DNA from 4 places in the Bradyrhizobium ottawaense genome. Region 1 is predicted to be linked to each of the others. Evidence: predicted binding sites of a transcription regulator. Region 1 holds the regulator's gene; each other region holds the start of a gene.
The links. Region 1 encodes LexA, which represses DNA repair genes until DNA is damaged. Its sites were predicted from a motif close to TGTTCNNNNTGTGTTCNG; they were not measured.

Region 1 (7,269 bases):
GCTCGCTGCCGCCCGTGCCGCCCATACACCACCGTGCGGGCTGGCGACCAGAAGGGTGAGACACGCTCCGGTGAGCGCGCCCAGAGGGAACAGCAGGGTTTTCCGCATGGATGGGCTTGCCTTTTTGCTTGGCGGTTCGCTTGAGCTTGCTTGGGCTCGTCTCTCGAGACCTGGGAAGCACACTTGGGAGGCGCCATGCAATTGGCGATCCAATCCACTTTTCACAATACCATTCTGGTTTCTTCAAGGCCGGGATGCACCGCCGACCGGTACACCGCAAAAATCGCTTCGTTCGGGCCTAAACTTTTGGCAACGTTGCAGGACTGGCCCGCCCCCAAAGGGACCTAAAGGGGGAATCGGTGCGCCCGTCCACGCCGCGCAGCCATGCCATTTTAGGATGGTTTTGGAACGCTGGACGGGTTAGGCGATGACACAAGGCTTCAAATTCTCGGGAGGATAACAATGAACGAAGCACCCCGGATCCGGCCGGAACGGAACGTCGAGCTCGGCGCCAGCAACGAGCCGTTCCAAAACCTGCACGAATTCATTCGGAAAGCGCGGGCCAACCTCAACCAGAACGCCTGGGACTACATCGTCGGAGCCGCCGAGACCGAAACCACGATGCGCCGCAACCGCATGGCGCTGGACGAGATCGCCTTCCGGCCGCGGGTGCTGCGCGACGTCCGAAAGGTCGACGGCTCGGTTCAGCAGTTCGGCCGCAAAATGCGCCTGCCGGTGGTGCTCGCCCCCGTCGGCGCGCTCGAGATCTTCGACCCGGATGGCGCGGCGAGCGTCGCGCGCGCTGCCGGCACCTTCGGCGCGGCGCACATGCTGAGCTCGGTGTCCGAGCCAGGCCTGGAGCAGACCGCCGAAGCCGCACCCGATGCGCTGCGGCTCTATCAGCTCTATGTCCGCGGCGACGATGCCTTTGTCGCGGATGTCGTCAGCCGGGCCGAGAAGAACGCCTATGCCGGCTTCTGCCTGACCGTCGACACCGCCCATTACAGCCGTCGTGAGCGTGACATCGCCAAGCGCTACGTTCGCGAGAGCCGCCTGCGTGCCACCGGCGGCGATTTCCAGAAGGGCCTGGAGTGGCGGACCGTGAAGATGATCAAGGACAAGTTCAGAATTCCGCTGATCCTGAAGGGCATCGCCACCGCCGAGGACGCCCAGATCGCGGTCGATCACGGCGTCGAATGGATCTACGTCTCCAACCATGGCGGCCGCCAGCTCGACCATGGCCGCGGCGCCATGCATGTGCTGCCCGAGATCGTCGAGGCCGTGAAGGGCCGCGCCAAGATCATGGTCGATGGCGGCATCTGTCGCGGCACCGACATCGTCAAGGCGATCGCGGCGGGCGCGGACCTGGTCGGGATCGGCCGGCTGCAATGCTGGGCGCTGGCGGCGGCTGGCGAGGCCGGCGTCGCGCGGATGCTGGAGCTGCTGGAGGACGAGGTGCTGCGCTGCCTCGGCCTTTTGGGCGCCACGTCATTTGCCGAGGTCGACAAATCCTGCCTGCATCCGGCGACCGCCACCAACGCGCCGAGCGTGTTCAGCGCATTCCCGCTGTTCGACCACGATCCGTATCGATACTGAGTGAAAAGGACGCAATGACATCGCTCTCTCCCGGCAGCGCGGATGCGCTGCTGTTCGATCTCGGGCGCGTGGTGCTCGACATCGACTTCTCCAAGGCGATCGCCTGCTGGGCGGGACATGCCGGCTGCCAGCCCGAGGCCATCGTCGCGCGCTATGTGCGTGACGAGGCTTACCGGCTGCACGAGGTCGGCAAGATCAGCGACGAGGACTATTTCGCTTCGCTGCGTGCTTCGCTCGGCATCGGCATTTCGGACGCCCAGTTCCTGGAAGGCTGGAACGCGATCTTCGCCGGCGAGATGCCTGATATCGCCGAGCTGCTGCCGCGCGCGGCGAAACAGATGCCGCTCTATGCCTTCTCCAACACCAACCGGCCGCATGTTGACTATTTCTCGAAGGAATATGGCGAACTGCTCGGCCATTTCCGCGCGCTGTATCTGTCGTCCAGCATCGGCCTGCGCAAACCCGACGCGGAAGCCTTCGACCATGTCGTCGCCGCGATCGGCGTGCCCGCAGCACGTATCGTGTTCTTCGACGACCTCGCCGAGAACATCGAAGGCGCGCGGTCGCGCGGGCTGACGGCGGTGCATGTGACGTCGCCGCGCGACGTCGAGAACGCCTTGAAGGCATTGGGCATCTGACGATCTCCGCTCATCGGGAGGCGCCAACGTCGGGGCAGCCCTCCCGGAGCCAATTTTGCCCAAAATGAGGAACCAGAGCGCTTTGTGCATTTTTGTACGGAGTTCCGGGAACGGAATGGCCCCTTCCGGACTCTTGAGTCCGTTGGGACTTCTACACCGGACTTATGGACGTGCTGGGCAAAACCTATCTCACCAAGCAAGCCTCTCTCCTGCTTGAATTCGCAAGAACCACCTCGGATTCTGACCTTTCCGCCAAGCTGATCAGCAAGGCCGCCGACCTGAAATCCCAGGCCGATCCGCTGCCCGACAAGGATCAAGGGCCGAAGGCTCCCGACGTCGCGCTGGACGACGGGCCGGACCGGCCGAGCGGGAGTTGAGCGATGCCGGCCGTGGCACTCGTCATTCTCGTCCTCGCCATGGCCACCCTCCTGCCGATCGGCCTCGTTCTCTGGATCATGCCACGCCAAGCCTGAGCCTGCCTTCGATCCAGGGCCGGAAAGCGGCAAGATAAATCGTGCCCGCTCCGCATTTTTGCCTCTGCCCCCGCGCTCGGCTAGAAGACTGTCGGAACATTTCGTCCGAACGTGCCGAGCAGGAGTTTCGCCGTGGCCTTGATGCCGGTTTCCGACGCCCTTGCTGCGGTGCTGGCGGGTGCAGAGCCGCTGCCTGCAGAGATGGTTTCACTCGACGAAGCCTACCATCGCGTGCTCGCGCAGGACGTCGCTGCGCGGCGCACCCAACCGCCCCAGGCGATGTCGGCGATGGACGGCTACGCCGTGCGCGCGGCCGATGCGGCAACGATCGATTCCAGGCTGACGTTGATCGGTGAGGTCGCAGCGGGCCGTCCGTTCACGGAGAGGGTCGCCGCCGGCGAAGCCGTGCGGATCTTCACCGGCGGCGTCGTTCCCGACGGCGCCGACGCAGTCGTGATCCAGGAGGACACGATCGCCGAGGGCAAGCAAATAACGATCAAGGAAGCCGCGATCGTGGGTCGGCACATCCGCCCCGCCGGCGTTGATTTCCGCGAGGGTGACGTCCTCCTGCGCAAGGGAACCCGTCTGACAGAGCGCGATCTCGCCCTCGCCGCTGGAATGAATCACCCGCAACTCGCCGTCTGCCGTCGTCCGAAGGTCGCGATCCTCGCCACCGGCGATGAACTGGTGATGCCGGGCTCAACGCCCGGGCACGGCCAGATCGTCTATTCCAACGGCTATGCCCTGCACGCGCTCGCCCGCAGCGAGGGCGCCGAGACCATCGACCTCGGTGTTGCCGCCGATACGCTGGAGGCCACCACCGCCGGCATCCGCCGCGCGCGCGAAAGCGGCGCCGACGTCCTGGTCACGACCGGGGGCGCATCGGTCGGCGACCACGATCTGGTCCAGCAGGCGCTGAAGGACGAAGGCATCGCGTTGGCGTTCTGGAAGATCGCGATGCGGCCCGGCAAGCCGATGATGCACGGACGCTTAGGGACGATGAGCGTCATTGGCCTGCCCGGCAATCCCGTGTCGTCCTACGTGTGCGCCTTCCTGTTCATGGTACCGCTGATTCGCGCGCTGTCGGGCCGTTCGGTGATTCATCACCGTCGCGAGCGCGCCGTGCTGGGCCGCGATCTCGGCGCCAATGACCAGCGCGAGGATTATCTGCGCGCGCGCCTGGAGCTGCGCGACGACGGCACGCTCGTCGCCCTTCCCGTCAGCCATCAAGACTCCTCTCTGCTTGCGAATCTTGCTGCAGCACAGGTACTTCTCGTGCGCGCACCGCTTGCGCCAAAGGCCGAGGCCGGCAGCCCCTGCGAAGTGCTGCGGCTCCCCGTCTGAACTGCGCGGCCACACGCATTCGGCGAGTTTCGCTCTGTTCACGGTAAATTAAGCAGTTGCGGAACATGTATCGAACATATAGTGTCCGTTCATGATTTGTTTCGAGGATGTAGCGGCTTATCGCTGAACTCATCGTCTCGGAATCGAACGACATCAACCGGGGGACTTTGGTCGAGATGTTAACGCGCAAACAATACGAGCTTCTGCGGTTCATCAGCGAACGCTTGAAGGAAAGCGGCGTGCCGCCGTCCTTCGACGAGATGAAGGATGCGCTCGACCTGCGCTCGAAGTCAGGCATCCACCGCCTGATCACCGCACTCGAGGAGCGCGGCTTCATCCGCCGGCTGCCCAACCGCGCCCGGGCCATCGAAGTGATCAAGCTGCCGGAGCTCCAAGCTGCCGCCGGCAACCGACGCGGCTTCACGCCAAGCGTCATCGAGGGCAATCTCGGCAAGCTGCGCGCGAGCTCCAGCCCGTCCGCGGACGAGGGCGAGCGGCCCGTTGCGGTGCCCGTGATGGGCCGCATCGCGGCCGGCACCCCCATCGAGGCGTTGCAGACACGCAGCCACACCATCAGCGTGCCTCCAGACATGCTCGGCTCCGGCGAGCATTACGCGCTCGAAGTGCGCGGCGATTCCATGGTCGAGGCCGGCATCCTCGACGGCGACATGGCGCTGATCCAGCGCAACGAGAGCGCCGATACCGGCGACATCGTGGTGGCGCTGATCGACGACGAGGAAGCCACGCTCAAGCGCTTCCGCCGCCGCGGCGCCTCGATCGCGCTGGAGCCCGCCAATGCCGCTTACGAGGTGCGCATCCTGCCGCCGAACCGCGTGAAGATTCAGGGCAAGCTGATCGGGCTTTACCGCAAGTACTGATACCGGAGTCTTCAGCGCCTCGCGCGCGCCTTCGGTCGGCATCGCCGATCAGAGATTGGAGCGGATGATGGTCCGCTCCGGCTGGATAGTCTTTCTGGTTCTGCACAGATTGTCCGGCCCCTCCCCCTTTCGCGACATCCTCGGCAGGCCGCGGGAAGCAACATCGCTTCGCGGCCTTGCGAGTTCGAGGGGGACAGCCCAAATGCGCCGGATCGTTTGAGCGCAGCCGCAGCAACGCTGGTCGCATCATTCATGTCGGCTAGGACACGGCCGTGATCCAGAAAATCCGCAACAACCGCAATGCAGCGCGCACGCAGCCGAGCTGACGATACTCGGGCTGGCTGGTTTCGCCGGTCGTTGACGCGCGCCTGCCAAATGCACGGAAGCCGACTTTGTTCCTATCGAATTCGGAAAAGATGGAAAAGATAATGTGATCGGGGCTCGCGGATCCCAGCCGCAGATTTGCCTACAACCAAGCAGACCGTCACGTGCTTCCACTCTGGTAGGGGCCTGCGCCTCCAAAAGGGGTGCGGGTCGCTATCTCTGCATAGAGGAGCACCCGATGTGTGACTACAGCCTGCATGCCGTCGCGACGCGCCCCGCAGAAGTCGGCGAGACGATCGTCACGACAACATTCCGCGGCACCTCGACGCGCGGCTTCGCCTCCGAAGCCGATCTCTCCGTCGCGGTCTGCCTGCTGCCGGGAACGGAGCTCGCCTTCGCCGATAACGTCCGTTACGACAACCGCTGGATCTGGACGCGCACCGTCAACTCCCGCGTCGGCAAGTTCGGCAAGATCGATCCGCACATTCCCGATCGCCATCATGATGCGATCGAATTCCCGGACGGCAAATCCGTGCTGGTGACGCAGCTCGTCGAGGGCCAGCGCGCAACCGTGCTGCAACTGCCGGTGACCCAGCCGATCGGCGAGCGCGAGCACAAGCCGCAGATCATCGCCGACAGTCGCCCGACGGTCACGCGACTGCCGATCGGCTGACGCCCTCCGGCCCGGCGGGTCCGGGGCCAGGATTGAAATGCCGTCGCCGGCCGATGCCGGCGAGCCCGGTGGGTTTGTGTTTCACGAAATTCGATCGGCGAGCGCCGCCGCACCTCGTCGCCGCACGAAGTTTGGGCCGTCCTGCCTGAATTTTGAACCTCCGCTCCGCAGCCAAATGACCGATGCTGTCGTGGTTTGAGGCGGCGGACACGCTCGATGAAAACCTTTATTCGCGTCGTTGAACTCTGGGTGCCTGACCGGACGCGCATGCGGCTGGAATTCGGCGGCGGCCTCTACGACGAAGGGCTGTCCGCGTTCAAGGCCGTCAGCGAAGATCTGCACTTCGGATATGACGAGGGGCTTCCAGGCAAGGCCTGGGCCTGCGGCCATCCCGTCATCCTCACGAAATTCGCCAACTCCTATTTCAAGCGGACCGATCAGGCCGTCGCCGCCGGCCTCACCTGCGGCGTGGCGGTGCCGGTGTTTGCAGGCGAATTTCTGCAAGCCGTGATGGTGCTGTTCTGCGGCGACGACGAGGCGCATGTCGGCGCGATCGAACTCTGGCACAACGATCCTGATCTCTCCCACGAGATGGGCCTCGTCGACGGCTATTACGGCGCGGCGGACATGTTCGAATTCAACTCGCGCCACACTAAATTTCCTCGCGGCTTCGGACTTCCCGGACGCACCTGGAAGGCGGGCCTGCCGCTGATCATCAAGGACCTGCACGACGCCAAGAGCTTCCTGCGCTGGGAGGACGCAGCCAAGGTCGGGATCAATCTGGGTGTCGGCGTGCCCTACCGAACCGGCACCGACCAAACCTGGGTCCTGACTTTCCTCTCCGCGCAGGCAACGCCGATTGCGCGACGCTTCGAGATCTGGGTCCCGAACGAGGCCCGTTCGGCGCTGGTCTTTCGCGCCGGCGATTGCAGCGCGCAGACCGACCTTGCCGCCCGCTATGCCGCCAATTCCATTGCCAGGGGCGAAGGCAGCATCGGCGGCGCCTGGGCCGCCGGCATGCCCGCGCTCAACGACGATCTCACTCATGACGGCTCGATCGCGGGCTCTGAGGCCTGCGCAGCCGGGCTGAGCCGAATGGTGGCCCTGCCGGTCATCGGCAAGGCAAAGCTCGAAGCCGTGCTGGCCTGGTATCTGTAATCGATGGCGTCAATCGTCGGCCTGCAAGTCGGTCTCCGATGGCGTTGCGTCGCGGCTGCGGGGAGCCGCCTTCTGCGCAAGGCTGCCGTCGAAGTCACCTTCGCCCGCACCGGCCGGTAACCACGGGCGGTTCGTGCCTCTTGCCCTCACCGCCTGAACCGAAAAGCCGTCGCCACGCCGGGTCA
Region 2 (7,269 bases), 3.6 Mb from region 1:
GCTCGCTGATGACGGTGTCGCAATGTCCGAGATTGGAGGTTGCCGCGCGCGTAACGCTGCCGATCTCCGCCTCCACGGAGGCGAAGCCCTGCTGAACCCGCGAGATGATACCGGAGATCTGCTGGGCGCCTTCGCCGGCGGTCTTGGCGCGCTGCGAGGCGTCGCTGCTCTCGCCGATCAGGCCTTCGATCTGGCCGTCGAGATCGCGCACGGTGTCGGAGATCTGGTGCGTGGCCTGGCGGGTGGCTTCCGCGAGGTTCTTCACCTCGCTTGCCACCACGGCAAAACCGCGACCGGCATTGCCGGCGCGGGCGGCTTCGATGGTTGCGTTCAGCGCCAGCAGATTGGTCTGCTTCGCGATCGCCTCGATCGAGCCGGAGACTTTCGCGACCTGCGCCAGCGCCGAGCCGACGGCACTGAGGCGCGCCTCGATGCGCTCCACCGCCGCGACGAGCTCGGAGATGTGGTTGACCGCGGTGTCGACGGCGCTGCGCGATTGCGCGATCTCGCCAACCGCCGCGGACGTGGTGGTTTGCACGGCCTGCGATGCATTGGCGATATCGTGGTTGGCCGAGACCATCGTCTCGGCGGTCTCCTGGAGATGGTGGAACCGTTCCGACTGGTTTGCGACGCGGTTTGCGACTTCCTGGACGTTGCCGGCGATATCGGCGAGTTCCACGCCGAGGCCGCCGATGCGGTCGGCAAGCTGATCGATCAGCCGCTCAGCGAGCGTCCGGTTGGATCCGGTGTCCAATACTGCAAGTTGTGCGAAGGACATTTACGGGCTTTCTCCAGGCGGAGCCGTTCATCGGCTCACCGCGGCATTCCCATTCCAATTTCGACTTTAGAGGATGATTCGCGCGCGGCGTCTTGCCTGAGCGTGCACTAGAGCTTGTAGGCCGTGCGAAATCCGCCCCAGTGTCGGCCCTGCACGCGGATCGGAACGTCGATCTCGCGCATCATCACCGTATTCCCATTGCCCATGTCGCGCGCATAGCTCTGCACCAGGTACGAGCGCAGGTTGCGTGCGGCCGCCAACCCCGCCGGATCGTTGAATATCCTGCGGTTGCGACTATTGGCTGTGTTCCAGGCGACATCGCCCGGCCGCTGCGGGTGCGAATAGATCTTGTTGTGCACCGGCAGGAAGCCGTTGCGGTCGACCATGGCGCAGAACGCCAAGCGCTGGTCCTTGGCCAGAAAGACCTCCTGGAACGGCGGCAGCGCGCGGTCGGCCCAGTCGAGATATTTCGTGCGGTATTGCTGCGGATTGGTCCCGGCGATTTCGGCGTAGTCGGTGTCGAACAGGTCGTCGATCCCAACTTCGCCGCGGGCAACGGCCTGCTCGAAGATCTGGGTCAGCGCGTTGCCCGCTTCCATGGCGCGGGTGACGAACTCCGTGTTCTCTTCGTGGATCGCCCAGAGCCTGTCCTCGATCTTCTCGCGGAGCTCGGCATTGGGGCTGGCGAATTGCGCGCGTACACCGGCCTTGGATTGCTCGACCACGCGCAGGCGGCAGGCGCCGACGGCTTCGAGGGTGCCTTCGATCATCGCTTGCGGTGCAAGCCGGCCTGCATCCGCGCCGCCGATCAGCACGCCGTCCATCGAGATTTCATAGACCGGCATCACGCCGCGCGGGCTCTCGAACTTGAGATGGCAGGGCAGCCGCTCGGTCTTGCGGCGGTCGTCGTGCTCGCTCTGGCGGAGCAGCACGGCGCAGCGCGATTTCAGCTTCTGTGCGAAGGTGGTGACGGCCTTGCCGGCACTGGCGACGTTCTCGCCGTGGCTCTCGGCGGCCTTGGTCGCGGCATCGATCTCGGCTGCGCTCTCGCCGACCGAGACGATGAACTCCGAGGCGCTGGCGGCGTTGCCGGAGACTTCGCTGGTGGTGGCGTTCTGTTCGGCGACCGCGCCGTTGACGGTCTCGAAGACCGGGCGGATCGCCTCGATCGCCTGCGAGATGCGGTGCACGGCATCCGCAGAGCCGGCGGCGTCGCGCTGCAGTGCGTCGATCTTCTTGGTGATCTCTTCCGTCGCGCCTTGCGTCTGCACCGCGAGGGCCTTGACCTCGGTTGCGACGACCGCAAAGCCTTTTCCGGCAGCGCCTGCGCGTGCGGCCTCGATCGTCGAGTTGAGCGCGAGCAGCGTCGTCTGCCGCGCGATCTGCGCGATCAGGTTGACGACATTGCCGATGGCGGCGGAGGATTCGCGCAAGCGATCGACATTGGCGCGGGCTTCCTGCGCCGCGGCGCTGGCCTCGTCGGCGAGCTTGCCGGCCTCGCGAACCTGCGCTCCGATCCCCAGCGCCGACTGGGTGAATTTGTCGGCGGCATGGGCGAAGGTCGAGGCGGTTGATTGCGCGGCATTGGTCCGGCCGGTCAGGGCGTCGGTGCGGTCGCGGATGGCGGCAAGCGTCGATGCGGTCGCTTCGGCGCCGCCCGCCACCGAATTGGCGGCGCGCTCGAGCTGGCGGATCATCGCGCCGAGCTCGAGTTCCAGCAATTCCAGGATCTCCCGCGCCGAATCACCTTCGGCTGGGGCGGGCTCGGACTGGGCCACCGGCGGCGCGGGTTCTGCGGCTGCCACCGGCGCGGCCATATCCGGCAGACGCTTCCGAAATAGTCCGAATGCCATCAGGTCTCTCTTGTCGGGGGACGCTCGGAGGTTATTTTCGCAGGCTGGAATGAAGTCAGGGTTAACGATGCCTCACCTCTAGGCAGGGGGCTGTACGGGGTTACCTTAAAGTATCCGAGACCCTTTCATTCCGGTGGGTTGGCGGCCTATAAGGCCGCGTTTCCCACCCTCATTGGCGTACGCTTCCAAGAGACCCCCGAGAGACCACGCATGGCCGGACATTCCCAATTCAAGAACATCATGCACCGCAAGGGGCGGCAGGATGCCCAGAAGTCGAAGCTGTTCGGCAAGCTGGCGCGGGAAATCACCGTCGCGGCCAAGCTGGGCACGCCCGACCCCAACATGAACCCCCGCCTGCGCGCCGCCATCATCGCGGCGCGCCAGGAGAACATGCCGAAGGACAATATCGAGCGCGCCGTCAAGAAGGCGCTCGGCAATGAGGGCGAGAACTATGACGAGATCCGCTACGAGGGCTATGGCCCCGGCGGCGTCGCCGTCATCGTCGAGGCGCTGACCGACAACCGCAACCGCGCCGCCTCCGACATCCGCTCCTTCTTCACCAAGTCGGGCGGCAATCTCGGCGAAACCGGCTCGGTGTCCTTCATGTTCGATCGCACCGGAATCATCGAATACGACCGCAGCGTGGCCTCCGACGACGCCATGCTCGATGCGGCGATCGAGGCCGGCGCCGACGATGTCGTCTCCGGCGAAGCCGGTCACGAGATCTACGCCTCGACCGAAGGCTATCGCGACGTCGCCAAGGCGCTGGAGGCCAAGTTCGGCGAGCCGCGCAAGGCCGCGCTGATCTGGAAACCGCAGAACACGGTCGCGGTCGACGACGAGACCGGCGAGAAGCTGCTCAAGCTGATGGATCTGCTGAACGAGCACGACGACGTCCAGCACGTCTACGCCAATTTCGAGGTGTCGGACGCGCTGGTCGCGAAGATGGGCGGCTGAAGTTCACCGTGTCCCGGACGCGCTGCAGCGTCCCCGGCGATGCGAAGCATCGTCCGGTGCGCTGCTGCGCAGAGCCGGGACCCATCGTTCTCTAAGCATCGGTGGCAAACTGGGCCCCGGTTCAGCGCCGCACCGCTTTGCGCTGCGTCGCGCCCGGGGCACCAGACGCCACTTCCCCTGTTACTTCCGTTCTGTTTCTGTTTCCCCCACGGCAGCCAGCCGCTATCACTGACCCATGACTGCGCTCCCGATTCGTGGCCCCGTTCGCATCATCGGCATCGACCCTGGCCTCCGCCGCACCGGCTGGGGCGTGATCGAGGCTGAGGGCAATCGCCTGATCTACGTCGCCTGCGGTTCGGTGGAACCGCCGGACGATTTGCCGCTGGCGCGCCGGCTGCTCGCGATCCACGAGGGGCTCGCGGCCGTGCTCTCGAACCATCAGCCGATGGAAGCCGCGGTCGAGCAGACCTTCGTCAACAAGGACGGCGTTGCGACGCTGAAGCTCGGCCAGGCCCGCGGCGTCGCCATGCTGGCGCCCGCGATGTTCGGTATCTCTGTCGCCGAATACGCGCCGAACCAGGTCAAGAAGACCGTGGTCGGCGCCGGCCATGCCGACAAGCAACAGATCGCAATGATGCTGAAGATATTGCTGCCCAAGGCCGAGCCGCCGTCCGCCGACGCCGCCGACGCGCTCGCCATCGCCATCACCCACGCTCATCACCGCCAGAGCACCGCGCTCAGGCTGAAGGTGGCGGGGTTATGATGGGCAAGCGTACATCACCGTCGTCATGCCCGGCCTTGTGCCGGGCATCCACGTTCTTTCTTTCCGATGTTAAAGACGTGGATGGCCGGGACAAGCCCGGCCATGACGAAAGAGGAGTTCTTGCCGCGACCGAGGTCTCGAGATGATCGGCAAGCTCAAGGGCCTGATCGATTCCTACGGCGAGGATTATGTGCTCCTCGACGTCGGCGGCGTCGGCTATCAGGTGCATTGCTCGGCGCGTACACTGCAGCATCTGCCCTCGCCGGGAGAGGCTGCCGTGCTGTCGATCGAGACCTATGTCCGCGAGGACCAGATAAAACTGTTCGGCTTCCGCACCGACCAGGAGCGGGAATGGTTTCGCCTGCTCCAGACCGTGCAGGGCGTCGGCGCCAAGGTCGCGCTCGCCGTGCTCGGCACGCTGGCGCCGTTCGATCTCGCCAACGCCATCGCGCTGCGCGACAAGGCCGCGGTGGCGCGCACGCCCGGGGTCGGCCCCAAGGTCGCCGAGCGCATCGTTACCGAATTAAAGGACAAGGCGCCGGCTTTCGCCAATGTCGATCCGGCTGTGGTGCATCTTGCCGGCGCCGTCGACGACCAGCGGGCACCGCGCCCGGTGGCGGATGCGATCTCCGCGCTGGTCAATCTCGGCTATGGTCAGCCGCAAGCGGCCGCCGCCATTGCATCCGCGTCGCGCAGCGCGGGCGAGAACGCCGAGACGGCGCAACTCATTCGCCTCGGCCTGAAGGAACTGGCGAAGTGAGCGCGGCAATGGTCGGTCTCGTAGGGTGGGCAAAGCGCAGCGTGCCCACCATCTTTCAACCGATCGGAGACATGGTGGGCACGGCGCGAAGCGCGCCTTTGCCCACCCTACGAGGAGTTCGCTGAGTGAGCGATCCCAAGGCCAACCGCATGGTCTCGCCCGAGCGCCGCAGCGACGATGTCGGCGACACCGCGCTGCGCCCGCAGTCGCTGTCCGATTTCGTCGGCCAGCAGCAGGCGCGCAAGAACCTCTCGATCTTCATCGAGGCGGCGCGCAAGCGCGGCGAGGCGCTGGATCACGTCCTGTTCGTAGGTCCCCCGGGCCTGGGCAAGACCACGCTGGCGCAGATCGTGGCCAAGGAGCTCGGCGTCGGCTTTCGTGCCACGTCGGGTCCCGTCATCGCCAAGGCCGGCGATCTCGCAGCTCTACTCACCAATCTCGAAGAGCGCGACGTGCTCTTCATCGACGAGATCCACCGCCTGAGCCCGGCGGTGGAAGAGGTGCTCTATCCCGCGATGGAGGACTTTCAGCTCGACCTCATCATCGGCGAGGGCCCGGCGGCGCGCTCGGTGAAGATCGAGCTGTCGAAATTCACCCTGGTCGGCGCCACCACGCGCGCCGGCCTGCTCACCAATCCGTTGCGCGATCGTTTCGGCATTCCGGTGCGGCTCAACTTCTACACCATCGAGGAACTCGAAAGCATCGTCACCCGCGGGGCACGGGTGCTCAATGTCGGCATGAGCGCGGACGGCGCCAACGAGATCGCGCGCCGCGCTCGCGGCACGCCGCGTATCGCCGGCCGCCTGCTCCGCCGCGTGCGCGATTTCGCCTCGGCGGCCGATGCCGACAAGATCGACCGCAAGATCGCCGACCACGCCCTGAGCGCGCTCGAGGTCGATGCCGCGGGCCTCGACGCGATGGACCGTCGCTACCTCACGACCATCGCGATGAACTATGGCGGCGGCCCGGTCGGGGTCGAGACCATGGCTGCTGCACTGTCTGAACCGCGCGATGCGATCGAGGACATCATCGAGCCCTATCTGATCCAGTGCGGCTATCTCCAGCGCACCCCGCGCGGCCGTCTGCTCACCTCGCATACCTTCCGCCATCTCGGCATCGCCGAGCCCTCGCGCGATGCGGCGGCACAATTCGGCCTGTTCGGCACGGACGAGAGCGACGACTGAGCTGCGCCAATGCAGCGCGCTCCTTCTATCATGAATTTCTGGTAATCTCGTGCAGACGTTCTGCACGAACGCACCCCAATTCCGCTCCAATCGGACCGCATCAACAAGGCGCATTACGATCGGGTCTTCATGATCACGCGCCGTCATCTCATCCGTTCCATCGGCGGTCTGTCCGCCCTCGGCGTCTCGACCGCCGCCTATGGCGTCGGCATCGAGCCGGTGCTGCGGCTCCGCGTCACCCGCTATCATCCGACGCCGCGGCAATGGCCGGCGGATCTTCCGCTGAAGATCGCCGCCATCGCCGATATTCATGCCTGCGATCCCTGGATGTCGCTGGAGCGGATCGAGTCGATCGTCGACCGCACCAACGCGCTGAAGGCCGACCTCGTCGTGCTGCTCGGCGACTATGTCGCCGGCGTGCACCAGGTCACGCGCCTCATCCCGTCGCGCGAATGGGCGAGGGTGCTGGCCCGCCTGAAGGCGCCGCTCGGCGTCCATGCCGTGATGGGCAACCACGATTATTGGGACGACAGGACGGTGCAGCAGGCAGGGTATGGGCCGACGATCGCCCATCGCGCGCTGGAGACGGCCGGCATCCCCGTCTACGAGAATGACGTGGTGCGCCTCACCAAGGACGGCCGCCCGTTCTGGCTTGCGGGGCTCGGCGATCAGCTGGCCTTCCTGCCGGCGCGGCGCTTCCGCAGCATCGGCCGCTTCGGCGCCGACGATCTTAACGCCACGCTGGCGAAGGTCACCGACGATGCGCCGGTCATCCTGCTCGCGCACGAGCCCAACATCGCGCCGCTCGTACCCGGGCGCGTCGCGCTGCAACTGTCCGGTCATACCCATGGCGGCCAGGTTCGCCTGCTTGGCTGGTCGCCGGCGGTTTCGCCCAAGAACGGCCTGCGCCTCGCCTATGGCCACTTCCGGCTGAAATGCGACCTCATTGTCTCCGGTGGCCTCGGTTGCAGCAT
Region 3 (7,269 bases), 3.3 Mb from region 1:
GCGTTGGTTAATGAACGGTTAACGCGCGCGGAGGGTGTTTACGGGTGGCGGCAGCGGGCCGATCCTGGGATCGCAGAGCACCATCTGCCGCGGCTGCGTCTTGTTTCTCTTCCGAAGGCAGCGATGGAGCTTCAGGACGCTGGAGATGTTCTCCGAGATCTCGTTGCCGGCCGTCACAGCAAATGACGAGGTTTTTAGGCGAGGGGTTGGGTGCGGGGTGTGCGCGATGGTCCATGGGATGCGCCTCGGGGTGATGATACCGGGGCGAGTATGGCAGAATTGCAACAAATAGTTTGCAGGCTAGACTGGAATGTAGCCCGCACGCTCACCGTTCAACGCATTCTCTCCAGCGAACCACTCATAGTGGACCGCTGCAGCGACATCTTTCGGCGGCTCCTTGTTCTCAAGTACGATCAGTTGCAGATTCGTATTGAAGCTGGTCAACGAACGCCAAAATCCACTCTCCATTCCAGGATCTATTGGTCCGTCCTGATTCCCGTCGCCAATATTTCCCTTCTTGTAGCTCGTGAGAGGCGAATCGAGGAGCACCATGCCTAGATGGGGGCGACCATTCTTTCCGCAGTACCTGAGTAGCCCCAGCACGAATGCCGAATGCAGGATGGCTCGAAAGCCTTTGCCATGCGAACGTCTAGATTGACCGTCGATGACGATGTCATAGGTTGATTCATCAAAGTCAACTCGTCCTTCGCCCTTCCAATTCCATTCCTTCAGAACAGCCTCCACCTCCTTACAAAACGTCAGAAGTAGCTTTGACGGCAGCGGCTCCCATTTTTTGGCGGGGCCCTTGCTGTTAGCCGATGCTCTTTCGATGGCTTGCTTTGCCAGGCGCAGGCTAGACACTTGATCTTGGTCGTTTCGAATCGCTTCCAACTCGATCCGCCTCGATATTAGCTTTTCCAGGCGCTGCGCCCCCTCTCGCATTGTAGGGATAAGAACGTTGGCGATACGAGAATCGATCTCCCTCGTTGCTGCCGAGCTATCGGTTTGCTCTTCCTCTCTGAGTTTTCTGCGATTTCTAAGGCTCTCGGTTGCAGCGGCCAGATCAGTCTGGCGGCCCAAGATTTTTGACGCCTCTGCTTTGGAGGCCTCATAGATGTCTTTTGTCGCCACTGTCACTTTGTGTGTATGATCGGGCGACATCGGCTGATCGCAAAGCGGACATCTAACTTCTTGAAGGCCATTGAAAAAGTGCGATCCTTCCGCAATAAAGTCTAGGCGCTTTGTCGCCAGCGCCACCCCGCTGCTGTACCTCATGAACGTCCGGAATTTTCGAAGCCAGATAGCCAGAGGCCCATTCGAGGGTGAAGCGCTCAAACTCCTCTGGGCTAAACTGCGCTAGTCGATCTAAAGGATCGACAGGAAGGCCGACGCCGAGTCCCAGTAGCCTAGCGTTCGCATTAGGCCAAGGCGTAGGAAGCGGAAGATTCGCGACAGCTTTCGATTTGGTGTTGACCGCCCCCACGTCTCCCCCAGCAAGAGATGATTGTTGATTGCGAGAGCTACTTCATAGCACAACTTCTCGTAATTCCACTTTGGGCGAAGATTGCAGGTCCACAAACAAAAACGGCCGGATCTTCCGATCCGGCCGCAACGCAAACTCTTACTGGCTAAGTCTACGCCACGCGACGCAATCTAGCCCCCGCCCAATTCTGGAAAAACTTAGCTGGCCTTCTTGGCCGGTGCAGCCGTCGGGCCGACCTTTTTCTGGATGGCGCGCTTCAGCTCGAGGGCGCGGGGCGACAGAAGGTCGGCCTTGGCCTTGAGCAGGAAGGCATCTAAGCCGCCATTGTGGTCGACGCTCTTCACCGCGTTGGTCGAGACGCGCAGGCGCACGTTGCGCTCCAGGGCTTCGCTGATGAAGGTCACGTTGACCAGGTTCGGCAGGAAGCGGCGCTTGGTCTTGATGTTGGAGTGGCTGACCTTGTGGCCGACGAGGGGGCCCTTGGCCGTGAGTTCGCAGCGGCGAGACATGGTAGAAATCCTTAAGTTTCGAACCCCTAACGAGTGCGGCCGCCATTCGGGGCGCCACGGGGGCTAATTCTTCGTCCTTGCAGGGAGCGCGCGGACGTATAGGGGGGAAGGGGCGGGTAGTCAAGGATTTGGGCGGTCTTTTCGCCTCTCCCCGCCTGCGGGGAGAGGCCGGAATGCGCGCGAATAGCGCGGATTCCGGGTGAGGGGGCGTCTCCGCGGGGGAGGGGGCCGCCTATGACCTCAACTATCACCGCCCTCGCGGAGAGCCCCCCTCACCCCGACCCTCTCCCCGCAAGCGGGGCGAGGGGGAAAAGGCAGCGGGAGAGGCGAAGCCGATCACCAAAACGGCAATGTTTGTCGCGCCTTACCATCACATAAAGGGCGTATTCGCGACCGAAGACTCCGGTGGAGTTCCCGGCTCGAGACGCCCGGACACATTGTTTGCCGCGGTTTTTGGCTTAAGTAACAACCGTCGCGCCCCGATTGGATTGTTTCGTGCTCACAACGTCCCCTCTTGCGCCAGAAGAGCGCTCAGTCCGCCCGCGCTTTGCCGGCTGGCTGGCGGCGCTTTGCGGCCTGGCCGTGGCGTGGGGCGCGGTGCCCGCGGCGGCGCAGGGCAAGCTCGAGGCGCAATATGAGGCCTCGCTGGCCGGCATTCCCGTCGGCAAGGGCGGCTGGAACATCGACATCCAGGACGACGTGTTCTCGGCGGCGGCCGCGGGCGGCACCTCGGGGCTATTGAAGTCGTTCACGGGCGGGTCCGGCACCGGCGCTAGCCAAGGGCGGATCGTCAACGGCGCGCTGGTGGCGACCGGCTACCAGGCCTCCACCACCACCTCGAAGAAGACCGAAGAGATCCGCATCACGCTCGACAAGGGCAATGTGAAGGATTTTGCCATTCTGCCGGAGCCGCCGGTCGATCCGGACCGTATCGTCGTCACCGACGCGCATCGCCGCGGCGTCTGGGACCCCATGACGGCCTCGCTGCTGCGCGTGCCCGGCAATGGCGACCCAGTCTCGCCGGACGCCTGCCACAACTCGGCCCCGGTGTTCGACGGCCGCATGCGCTACGATCTGAAGCTTGATTTCAAGCGCATGGAGAATGTGAAGGCGGAGAAGGGCTATCACGGCCCGGTGGTGGTCTGTTCGCTCTATTTCGTGCCCGTCGCCGGCTACATCCCCGACCGCCCCGTGATCAAATATCTCGCCGCCCAGCGCAACATCGAGATTGCGTTTGCCCCCGTCGCCGGCACCCGCGTCCTGGTCCCGTTCTGGCTGAAAGTGCCGACGCCCCTGGGGCCGGCCATGCTGGAAGCGACCAGCTTCATCACCACGGCCCAGCCGCCAAGGGTGGCGAAGACGCAGTAAGCGGCGGCTGCCGTAGCGCGTTCTCTCTCTACCCTCTCTCTCGGCCGTCATTCCGGGGCGCGACGCAGTCGCGAACCCGGAATCCATCGTGAGACAGTCTCCGCTGCACGATGGATTCCGGGCTCGCGCCAAGAGGCGCGCCCCGGAATGACGAGCAGAGTTTTTGGCTGCGTGAAGGTTTTGCAAATTCAATCACTTGCCTACTGTGCATGGGGTTGTTTTCGCAAAAATTGGTCCCGGCGGCTCCGGTCCCGGAATCCATTTGACTCCTCCCTGATTCTGATTCGACTCCGCGCCGTCCCCAACTTAAGGCTTTGCGCCATCGAAACGTCACTTGTACGGCGGCCCAAAACTCCATCTAGTTGCGGCCAATAAGACTCCCGCGACATGTTGCGTGAACGGAACATGACTCCGGGGGGAGTCAGCGATTCGGCCGCGATTCGTTCTAGAGTCGTTCCGAAGCTTAAGACTAACGGGAAAAGCGTCGCAAAGTGAGACAGTTGCGCGAGGTTTTTCTCCCTCGCCCCGCTTGCGGGGAGAGGGTCGGGGTGAGGGGGAGTCTCCACAGATGCGGTGACAGATGGACTCGCGGAGAGTCCCCCTCACCCGGCGCTTTGCGCCGACCTCTCCCCGCAAGCGGGGCGAGGTGACTTCCAAGCGCTGCCCGCCCCCGCCCACAACAGCACTGACATTCGCCCAAATCGCCACTACCTAATCCCCCAGATGCCCTTTTCCTCCTCCCCCTTCGCTTCCGAGCGCGCGCCGTCCGATCGCGTGCCTGGCGCCGGCGTCACTGCGGTGCTCGGGCCGACCAACACCGGCAAGACCCATCTCGCCATCGAGCGGATGCTGGCGCACCCTTCCGGGATGATCGGGCTGCCGCTGCGCCTCTTGGCGCGCGAGGTCTACAACAAGATCGCCGCGCGGGTCGGAGCCGAGGCGGTCGCGCTCGTCACCGGCGAGGAGAAGATCAAGCCGAAGAGCCCGCGCTATTGGGTGTCGACCGTCGAGGCGATGCCGCGCGACCTCGACGTCTCCTTCCTTGCCGTCGACGAGGTCCAGATCGCCAGCGATCTCGAACGCGGCCACGTCTTCACCGATCGGCTCCTCAACCGCCGGGGCCGCGACGAGACGCTGCTGCTCGGCGCTGCCACCATGCGCCCGATCATCGAGCGGCTGTTGCCGGGCGTCTCCATGATCACGCGGCCGCGCCTGTCGCAGCTGGAATTCGCCGGCGATCGCAAGATCACGCGCCAGCCGCGCCGCACCGCGATCGTCGCGTTCTCGGCCGATGAAGTCTACGCCATCGCCGAGCTGATCCGCCGCCAGCATGGCGGCGCCGCCGTGGTGCTGGGCTCGCTCTCACCGCGCACCCGCAATGCGCAGGTGGCGATGTTCCAGAACGGCGATGTCGATTATCTCGTCGCCACCGACGCCGTCGGCATGGGTCTCAATCTCGACGTCGACCACGTCGCCTTCGCCTCCGACCGCAAGTTCGACGGCTACCAGTTCCGCCGCCTGACGCCGTCCGAATTCGCGCAGATCGCGGGGCGCGCCGGCCGCGCCACGCGCAACGGCACTTTCGGCACCACCGGCCGCTGCGCACCGTTCGAGCCCGAGCTCGTCAACGCGCTGCAGAACCACACTTTCGACCCCGTGAAGATGCTGCAATGGCGCAACGCCAGGCTGGATTTCTCCTCGCTCGGCGCGCTCCAGGTGTCCCTGAACCTCGCCCCCGGCCACGAGGCGCTGACGCGCGCCCCTGTCGCCGAGGACATGCGCGTGCTCGACCATGCCGCCCGCGACGTCGAGGTGCGCGATATCGCGCATGGCAAGGCGGCGGTGGAGCGGCTGTGGGAGGCCTGCCAGGTCCCCGATTACCGGAAACTGTCGCCGGCCGCCCATGCCGAGCTGGTGACCACGTTGTACGGCTTCCTGATGCGGAAGGGCTGCATCCCCGACGCCTGGTTCGAGGCCCAGATCACCCAGGCCGACCGCGTCGACGGCGACATCGACACGCTGTCGGCCCGGATCGCGCAGATCCGCACCTGGACCTTCGTCGCCAACCGCCCGGACTGGCTGAAAGACCCCGAACGCTGGCAGGGGATCGCCCGCGAGGTCGAAAATAAATTATCGGATGCGCTCCATGAACGCTTGACTGAGCGTTTCGTTGATCGCCGGACCAGTGTATTGATGCGCCGCCTGCGGGAGAACACGAGCTTGAATACTGAAATCGGCAAGACCGGCGAAGTCATCGTCGAAGGCCATGTCATCGGCCGCCTCGACGGCTTCACCTTTGCACCGGATGCGGCGGAAGCTGGTTCGGATGCGAAAGCCTTGCAGGCTGCAGCGCAAGCAGTGCTCGCCGGCGAGATCAACACGCGCGCCGAAAAGCTCGGCAACGCGCCGGACGATCAGTTCGTGCTGACCTCGGAAGGCACCATCCGCTGGACCGGCGACGCCGTGGCGCGGCTGTCTGCCGCAGAGGAGGCGCTGCATCCGCGCATCCGCATCATCTCGGACGAGCGTCTCACCGGGGCGCCGCGCGAAAAAGTGCAGGCCCGGCTCGAGCTCTGGCTCAAGACGCATGTCGAGAAGCTGCTCGGGCCGATGTTCGAGCTCTCCAAGGCCGAGGACGTCACCGGCATCGCCCGCGGCATCGCCTATCAGCTCGTCGAGGCGCTCGGCGTGCTGGAGCGGCCCAAGATCGCGAACGAGCTGAAGGATCTCGACCAGCCCTCGCGCGCGGTGCTGCGCAAATACGGCGTCCGGTTCGGCGCCTACCACATCTATTTCCCCGGCCTTTTGAAGCCTGCCGCGCGTGCGCTCGCAGCGCTGTTGTGGGCGCTGAAGCAGGACAATGTCGATCTGTCCTCGCTGTCGGGCGCGCAGCATCTGGCGAGCTCGGGCCGTACCTCGTTCCCGGTCGACAAGGCGCTGCCGCGCGATGCCTATCGCGTGCTCGGCTACAAGCAGGCCGGCGAACGCGCCGTGCGCGTCGACATCCTGGAGCGTCTTGCCGATCTGATCCGCCCGGCGCTGGCCTGGCGCGAGAACGCGTCCGGCGAAAAGCCGGCCGGCGCCTTCGACGGCCGCAGTTTCGTGGTGACGCAGGCGATGACCTCGCTCACCGGATCTGCCGGCGAGGATTTCGCCTCGGTGCTGCGTGCGCTCGGCTATCGCATGGAGAAGCGTCCGCCGCTGCCGCAAAAGCCGGCCGTGGTGGAAACGGTCGCGGCCGAGACGCCGCCGGCTGAAGGAAGCGCCGACTCCTCGACCGAGACCGCGGCGGAGGCCGTTGCCGGCCTGCCGGCGGAGGCCTCCACCGAAGCGGTCGCCGAGCCGGTCACCGTCGAAGATGCGCCCGGCATGGAGGTGCAGGACGAGCCGGCCCAGGAGGCCGAGCCCGTGCTGGAAGCCTCTCCGGAGGCCCCCGTCACGCCCGAAGACGCCCCCGGCATTGCGCCGCCGGCGGAAGAGCCCGCTGCGCCCGTCGAGGCTGCCGGCCTCGAAGCCGCTCCGGCCGAGACCGCCGCAACCGAAGCTGCCGCGTCACCCGACGCCGCCGCGCCTGAAGCTGCGGCGACGCCCGCCGAGCCCGAACTGATCGAGGTCTGGCGTCCCGGCGGCCGTCACGAGGACCGCAAGCCACGCCACGAGCGCCATCGCCATCAGCGTCATCACCATCAGCCGCGTCCGCAAGGAGGCGCCGAGGCAGGTGCCGCGCCCGCGGAAGGCGGGGCCGCGCAAGCCGCCGACGGCGCGAAGCCGGGCCAGCGTCATGGCGGCCATCGCAGGGACGGCGGCAGAGACTTCCGCAAGCCGCGCGAAGGTGGCGAAGGCGCGCCGCGTCCCGAGGGGCGCGACGACAGGAATCGCCGCTTCGAGGGCAAGGATCGCGACAACAAG
Region 4 (7,269 bases), 4.1 Mb from region 1:
GCGGCTGACAAAAGCCTGCGGCAACCGCATCAAGGCCCGCATCGTCTGGGAGCCCTCGAACTCCAACGTGTTCGTGACCAAGCCGGGCCCGTTCACCGATCTCGCGGTCTCCGCGATCGAGGAGGTGACGGGCCGCAAGCCCGAGCTGTCGACATCAGGTGGCACGTCGGATGCGCGGTTCATTTCCAGCTACTGCCCGGTGATCGAGTTCGGTCTGGTCGGCCAGACCATGCATCAGGTCGACGAGCGGGTGCCCGTCAAGGATCTGGAGAAGCTGACGCAGGTCTATCGCGGGATTTTGACGCGGTATTTCGGGTAGGTGCGGTCATTGCCAAGTATTCCGCCGTCATGCCCGGGCTTGTCCCGCCTGCGAGGCCAAAGCCTCTTCGGCGAGGCGAAGGCCCGGGCATCCACGTACTTCAGTCCCAGCAAGAAAGATCGTGGATGGCCGGGACAAGCCCGGCCATGACGGAAGTGGCGGCATCACGCGCTAATAGTCCACCTTCATCAGATACAGCCCATCCGGCGGGGCGACGATGCCGCAGGCGGCGCGGTTGCGCGCCTCTAACGCTGCGGAGAGGTCGTCGGCGGTCCAGCGGCCCTCGCCGACCCAGATCAGCGAGCCCACCATCGAGCGCACCTGGCTGTGCAGGAACGAGCGCGCCGAGGTGACGATGGTGATCTCGCGGCCGTCACGCAGCACGTCGAGCTGGTCGAGCGTCTTCTCCGGTGACTTGGCCTGGCACTCGGTGTCGCGGAACGTGGTGAAATCGTGCTTGCCGAGCAGACGCTGTGCCGCCGCATGCATCGCATCCGCATCGAGCCGGCGCGGCACGCGCCAGGCGTGGCCGATGTCGAGCGCGAGGTTGGCGCGGGTGTTGATCACGCGGTAGCGGTAGTGGCGCTTCACCGCGGAGAAGCGCGCCTCGAACGTGTCAGGCACGATCTCCGCCTCCAGCACCGCGATCGGATACGGGCGCAGATGCGCGTTGAGCCCATCGCGAAAACGGCCCGGCGGAAACTGCTTGTCGATATCGACATGCGCGACCTGGCCACGCGCATGCACGCCGGCATCGGTGCGGCCGGCGCCATGCACCCGCAAATCCGCGCCGGTCATCGCCTTCACGGCCGCCTCCAGCGCGCCCTGCACCGAAGGCAGCGTGTCCTGCACCTGCCAGCCGAAAAACGGCGCGCCGTCATACTCGATGGTGAGCTTGTAGCGGGGCATCGCTGATCAGTTGAACCTCGCTCCCGCCTTCAACGGCACGCCGCGCAGGAAATCCGCGGCCTGCATCCGGCCCTTGCCTTCGCGCTGGATCTCGATGATGCGGATGGCGCCCTCACCGCAGGCGATGGTGAGGTTGTCATCGAGCACCTCGCCCGGCGCGCCCGACCCCTTTGCCAATTCACACCGCAGGATCTTGACGCGCGCATTCTCGCTGACGCCGGCAAGCTCGGCCCAGGCGCCGGGGAATGGCGACAGGCCGTGGATGTGACGCAGCACGGCACGCGCCGGCCTGGTCCAGTCGATGCGCGCCTCGGCCTTGTCGATCTTGGCGGCGTAGGTGACACCGTCCTCGCTCTGCTTCTTGAGCTGGAGCCCGCCGCGCCCGAGCGCGGCCATCGCGCGCACCATGAGATCGGCGCCGAGACGGGAGAGACGATCGTGCAAATCGAGTGCAGTCATGTTGTCCGTGATCGCGAGGCGCTCGGCCATGGCGACGTCGCCGGTATCGAGACCGACATCCATCTTCATCACCATCACGCCGCTCTCGGCATCGCCGTCCATGATCGCACGGTTGATCGGCGCTGCGCCGCGCCAGCGCGGCAGCAGCGAAGCGTGCAGATTGTAGCAGCCGAGTTTTGGCGCATCGAGGATCGCCTGCGGCAGGATCATGCCGTAGGCGACGACGACGGCCGCATCCGCATCGAAGGTGCTAAACTCGTCGAGCGCCTCTTGCGTCTTCAGCGTCTTCGGCGTCAGCACGGGAATGCCGAGCTTTCGCGCAGCTTCTTCGACCGGCGTCGGCTGCAATTGCAGGCCGCGCCGCCCGCCGGGCTTCGGCGCGCGGGTGTAGACGGCGACGATCTCGTGGCCATGCGCGACCAGCTCGAGCAGCGTCGGCACGGAGAAATCGGGCGTGCCCATGAAGATCAGGCGGAGGGGCATGTGGCGAGACAATCCTCGGAAACGAGCAACGTACTCGTCATGGCCGGGCTTGTCCCGGCCATCCACGTTCTTCCGGCCTGCGGCGGCACAGAACGTGGATGCCCGGCACAAGGCCGGGCATGACGGCGGAGAACGTGGTTACTCCGCGCGCTTGGCGGCCTTCTCGAACTTCTTCATCACGCGGTCGCGCTTGAGCTTCGACAGATAGTCGACGAACAGCACGCCGTTGAGATGGTCGATCTCGTGCTGGATGCAGGTGGCATAGAGACCTTCGGCGTCCTCCTCGTGCACCTTGCCGTCGAGATCGGTGAAGCGCACGCGCACCTTCGCAGGGCGCTCGACCTCCTCGTAATATTCGGGGATCGAGAGACAGCCTTCCTCGTAGACCGAGAGCTCCTCGGACGAGGCGATGATCTCGGGGTTGATGAAGACGCGCGGAAGTGGCGTGGTCTCGCCGTTCTCGTCGCGTTTGGCGAGGTCCATGGTGATCAGCCGCAGCGGCTGCGCGACCTGGATCGCGGCGAGGCCAATACCGGGCGCGTCGTACATGGTCTCGAACATGTCGTCGGCAAGCTTGCGAATCTCCGGCGTGACCTTCTCGATCGGCTTGGAGACCAGACGCAGCCGCCTGTCGGGCAGGATGATGATTTCTCTGAGGGCCATGGCCGCGATTTAAGCCGCGCGCCGGACGCGGTCAATCCGGCCGGGAACCCCGTTAACCCCTCGCTAACCATAAAACTTGAGGTTTCGTTAACCATAAAAATTAGGGGGCTATTAACCATAACCGTTCCCTCTTCGTTCGCTAAGGTCGGCGAATCGCGCTAGAAGGGCCCATGAACGAGATCATATTCATGCTGGCCGACTGGCCGGTGCGCACGATTGATGCCCTGATCGGCTTCGGCGCCCTTGTCCTCACCCTGCTGGTGACGATCGCCGTCGTGATCGCCCGCTCGGGCCGGCGCGGCGCGGAACTCGCGATGGCGCATGCGATCCGGGCCGACGAGCTCGAGGAGCGCCTGAGCGAGGTGCTGCGCGCCCAGAGCGAATCCTCAGGGAGGGTCGACGCCATGACCCAGGCGCTGGCGGGACGCCAGGCCGAGATGGCGCGCGCGGTCAACGAGCGGCTGGATTCGGTCACCCATCGCGTCGGCCAGTCGATGGAACATTCGACGCGCAACACCATGGAGAGCCTGCGCGCGCTGCACGAGCGGCTCGGCATCATCGACAGCGCCCACAAGAACCTCACCGATCTCACCACCCAGGTGACGACCCTGCGCGACGTGCTCGCCAACAAGCAGTCGCGCGGCGCCTTCGGCCAGGCGCGGATGGAGGCGATCGTCCAGGACGGTCTGCCGAAGGGCGCCTACGAGTTCCAGTTCACGCTCTCGACCGGCAAGCGGCCCGACTGCGTCGTGTTCCTGCCAGACCAGCGCCCGCTCTGCATCGACGCGAAGTTTCCGCTGGAGGCGATGACGGCGCTGCACGACGCCCGCACCGACGAGGAGAAGCGCGTTGCCACGCAGCGGCTGCGCGGCGACGTGATGAAGCATGTCAGCGACATCGCGGAAAAATATCTCGTCACCGGCGAGACCCAGGAGATGGCACTGATGTTCGTGCCGTCGGAATCGGTCTATGCGGAAATCCATGACGGTTTCGACGACGTGATCCAGAAGGCCTATCGCGCCCGCGTGGTGCTGGTGTCGCCCTCGCTCTTGATGCTGGCGATCCAGGTCATGCAGCAGATCATGAAGGACGCGCGCATGCGCGATGCCGCCGACCAGATTCAGACTGAAGTGATCAAGCTCGGCGACGATCTGGGTCGTCTCAGGGATCGCGTGGTCAAATTGCAGAAGCATTTTTCCGATGCGAACGAGGACGTCCGCCAGATCCTGATTTCCGCCGACAAGATCGAGAAGCGCGCAGGACGAATCGAGGAGCTCGATTTCAGCAAGGCGGACGCGCCGGCCGAGGGACCGCGGCTGGTCGCGGGCGCGGGCGAGCTGTTTCCGCGGAAGCTCCAGGCGGGGGAGTGACACCGTTTCGTCATGGCCAGGCTTGTCCCGGCCATCCACGGACTTTTCAACGGCACCAAGAACGTGGATGCCCGGGACAAGCCCGGGCATGACGGGATTTGTGGCAGAGGCATCACCCCCAGAATCTGCTAACACCGCCCCATGACCGCTCCCGACGTGACCTCCCCCGCCGCGACCTCCGTCCCTGCGCCCTCCTGGCGCGACAGCCTTGCCGTGTACCTGCAGCCCCGGGTGCTGATCGTGCTGTTCCTCGGCTTCTCCTCGGGGCTGCCGCTGGCGCTGTCGGGCTCCACGCTGCTGGTGTGGATGCGCGAGGCCGGGGTTGACCTGAAGACGATCGGGCTGTTCGCGCTGGTCGGCACGCCCTACACGCTGAAATTCCTGTGGGCGCCGCTGGTGGATGCGCTGCATGTGCCGCTGTTCACCCGCGCGTTCGGGCGGCGGCGCGGCTGGCTGCTGTTCTCGCAATTGCTGCTGATCGTCGCGATCCTGCTGCTGGCGATGACCGACCCCGCGCGCTCGCCGTTCTACGTCGCGCTGGGCGCGCTGCTGGTGGCGACGACATCGTCGACACAGGACATCGTGGTCGATGCCTTCCGCGTCGAGAGCCTGCCGGAGAGCGAGCAGGCCGCCGGTATGGCGGCTTACGTTGCGGCCTACCGCATCGGAATGCTGGTCTCGACCGCGGGCGCGCTGTTCATCGTCTCGGGCTTCGAAGGCACCGGCATACCCCGCACCTCGGCGTGGATGTGGGGCTATGTGGTGATGGCCGCGATGGTGCTGATCGGCACGATCACCGCGCTGGCCGCGACCGAGCCGGCGCAATCCGCACAGGCGGAAGCTGCGACACAAACCGAGACCGCATTTGCGCGTGTGTTGAGCGCGGCGATCGGCGCGTTCTCCGAATTCCTGTCGCGCAAGGATGCTCTCGCCGCGCTCGCCTTCGTCGTGCTATTCAAGTTCACCGATGCCTTCTCGGGCACGATGACGGCGCCGTTCGTGATCGACCTCGGCTTCACCCGCAACGATTATGCGGCGATCGTGAAGGGCGTCGGCCTCGCCGCCACCCTGATCGGCGGGTTTGCCGGTGGTTTCGTCGCGCGGCGCTATCCGCTGGCAATGTCGCTCTGGATCGGTGGCGTGGTGCAGGCGCTGGCCAATTTGTCCTTTGCCTGGCTCGCAGTGGTCGGCACCAATCAATGGGCGCTGGCGCTCGCGATCTGTGCCGAGAACTTCACCAGCGCCATCGGCACCGTGATCTTCGTGGCCTACCTCTCGGCGCTCTGCCAGAACCCGCTGCACACGGCGACGCAATATGCGCTGCTCACCGCGCTCGCGGCGGTGGGGCGAACATATCTGTCGTCGAGCGCGGGCTATGTCGCGGACACCACGGGCTGGCCGCTGTTCTTCGTGATCTGCGTGCTGGTGGCAGTCCCGAGCCTGGTGCTGCTCGCGTGGCTGCAGAAGCGCGGACATTTCGAAGCGCTGGGGCCGGTGAGGGTGTGATGCTCTCGTAGGGTGGGCAAAGGCGCACTTGCGCCGTGCCCATCATCGCTCCAAGCATTCGACAGAGGCGGTGGGCACGCTTCGCTCTGCCCACCCTACGGCATCTCGATCTGATCCCCCTACTGCTTCTTGATCAAGCTCCACTTCGTGATCACGGCTTCGCTCATCTGGCCGGGATCGCTGGCGCAGGCGACTTCGTCGACCTTGACCGAGATTTCCTTGCCGACGAACGTCTTCAGCTGCGCGGCCTGCGCATCGCCGCTCGGAACGAGCTGGAACGTCTCGGGCCCGGTCTCGAGATTGCACAGCCCGTTTGGCGGCGGCAGGCGGCGCGGCTCGGACGTGATCTGGTAGGTCGCAACCCGCTTGCCGGCATTCTTGACGTCGCGCACTTTCAAGGCGTTCAACTCGCCGGACAACACCTCGCCGGCGTTGATCGGCTTGCCGGGCTTGGACGGCGGCGGCGCCCCGTCGTCCTGCTGCGCTGAGATGGCCGGGCTCGCCAGCAGCATCATCGTCGCGACCAAAGCCAAGCGTGTGGCGAAAAGTTTCGTCATGTCGTCCGTTCCGTAAAGTCTGGATGGCTAGAACAGGGTACGCTGCCGCATCGCGGCCGATAGCGTACCTTCATCGAGATAATCAAGCTCGCCACCGACAGGCACACCATGGGCCAGCCGGGTTACTTTTACGTTGGCGTCCTGGAGCAGGTCGGTGATGTAGTGCGCCGTGGTCTGGCCGTCCACCGTGGCATTCAGCGCCAGGATGATTTCGTGCACCCGAGAATCATGCGCGCGCGCGACCAGCGCGTCGATGGTCAGATCCTGCGGGCCGACGCCGTCGAGCGGCGACAATGTCGCGCCCAGCACATGATAGCGACCCTGGGTCGCATTGGCCCGCTCCAGCGCCCAGAGATCGGCGACATCGGCGACGACGACGATGATGGCGTCATCGCGCTTGGGATCGGTGCAGACGGTGCAGGGATTTTGCGTATCGATGTTGCCGCAGGTCTTGCAGACCTGGACCTTGTCGAGCGCGACCTGCATGGCCGAGGCCAGCGGCATCATCAGCGCTTCGCGCTTCTTGATCAGATGCAGCGCGGCGCGCCGCGCCGAGCGCGGACCGAGGCCCGGCAGCCGCGCGAGAAGCTGCACCAGCCGCTCGATTTCGGGACCTGCAACCGCGCCCATCTTACTGGCCGAACAACCCCGGCGGCAGGCCGAGCCCGCCGGTCAGCGACTGCATCTTCTCCTGCATCGCGGTCTCCGCCTTGCGGCGGGCATCACCGAGCGCGGTGACGAGCAGATCTTCCAGCACTTCGCGCTCTTCCGGCTTCATCAGCGAGGGGTCGATCTTGATACCCTTGACGTCCATTTTCGCGGTCATGCGCACCGCGACGAGGCCGCCGCCGGAGATGCCCTCGACTTCCACGTTGGCCAGCTGCTCCTGCATCTCCTGCATCTTGGATTGCAGCTGCGCCGCCTGCTTCATCATGCCGAGAAAATCAGCCATCGGTGCTCGTCCTTGGAAAAAGATGGGCTCAGAGATCGTCGCCGTCGGAAC

Region 2: a site for LexA is predicted at 3,776-3,793, ahead of ruvC (crossover junction endodeoxyribonuclease RuvC). Genes of this name have one in related genera too.
Region 3: a site for LexA is predicted at 3,802-3,819, ahead of CIT37_RS03850 (helicase-related protein). Genes of this name have one in related genera too.
Region 4: a site for LexA is predicted at 2,956-2,973, ahead of CIT37_RS38380 (DNA recombination protein RmuC). Genes of this name have one in related genera too.

Annotation. Positions count from the first base shown of each region.
Region 1 is NZ_CP029425.2:4,083,423-4,090,691, reverse strand. Features, by position in the region: gene CIT37_RS19570 (S41 family peptidase) at 1-108, opposite strand, end outside; gene CIT37_RS19565 (alpha-hydroxy acid oxidase) at 463-1,596, shown strand; gene CIT37_RS19560 (HAD-IA family hydrolase) at 1,611-2,234, shown strand; gene CIT37_RS19555 (hypothetical protein) at 2,405-2,611, shown strand; gene CIT37_RS19550 (molybdopterin molybdotransferase MoeA) at 2,840-4,051, shown strand; gene lexA (transcriptional repressor LexA) at 4,228-4,929, shown strand; gene CIT37_RS19540 (hypothetical protein) at 5,492-5,926, shown strand; gene CIT37_RS19535 (GAF domain-containing protein) at 6,143-7,084, shown strand; gene CIT37_RS19530 (ComEC/Rec2 family competence protein) at 7,094-7,269, opposite strand, start outside.
Region 2 is NZ_CP029425.2:7,657,457-7,664,725, reverse strand. Features, by position in the region: gene CIT37_RS35870 (methyl-accepting chemotaxis protein) at 1-778, opposite strand, end outside; gene CIT37_RS35865 (methyl-accepting chemotaxis protein) at 886-2,631, opposite strand; gene CIT37_RS35860 (YebC/PmpR family DNA-binding transcriptional regulator) at 2,842-3,588, shown strand; gene ruvC (crossover junction endodeoxyribonuclease RuvC) at 3,824-4,351, shown strand; gene ruvA (Holliday junction branch migration protein RuvA) at 4,494-5,111, shown strand; gene ruvB (Holliday junction branch migration DNA helicase RuvB) at 5,261-6,295, shown strand; gene CIT37_RS35840 (metallophosphoesterase) at 6,425-7,269, shown strand, end outside.
Region 3 is NZ_CP029425.2:821,542-828,810, forward strand. Features, by position in the region: partial or broken gene CIT37_RS03830 (phospholipase effector Tle1 domain-containing protein) at 43-235, opposite strand; gene CIT37_RS03835 (AAA family ATPase) at 301-1,275, opposite strand; gene rpmB (50S ribosomal protein L28) at 1,681-1,992, opposite strand; gene CIT37_RS03845 (DUF3108 domain-containing protein) at 2,551-3,360, shown strand; gene CIT37_RS03850 (helicase-related protein) at 4,084-7,269, shown strand, end outside.
Region 4 is NZ_CP029425.2:8,204,834-8,212,102, forward strand. Features, by position in the region: gene dapE (succinyl-diaminopimelate desuccinylase) at 1-319, shown strand, start outside; gene truA (tRNA pseudouridine(38-40) synthase TruA) at 491-1,228, opposite strand; gene fmt (methionyl-tRNA formyltransferase) at 1,235-2,170, opposite strand; gene def (peptide deformylase) at 2,309-2,833, opposite strand; gene CIT37_RS38380 (DNA recombination protein RmuC) at 3,004-4,203, shown strand; gene CIT37_RS38385 (AmpG family muropeptide MFS transporter) at 4,345-5,709, shown strand; gene CIT37_RS38390 (hypothetical protein) at 5,829-6,266, opposite strand; gene recR (recombination mediator RecR) at 6,294-6,896, opposite strand; gene CIT37_RS38400 (YbaB/EbfC family nucleoid-associated protein) at 6,898-7,218, opposite strand; gene CIT37_RS38405 (DNA polymerase III subunit gamma/tau) at 7,247-7,269, opposite strand, start outside.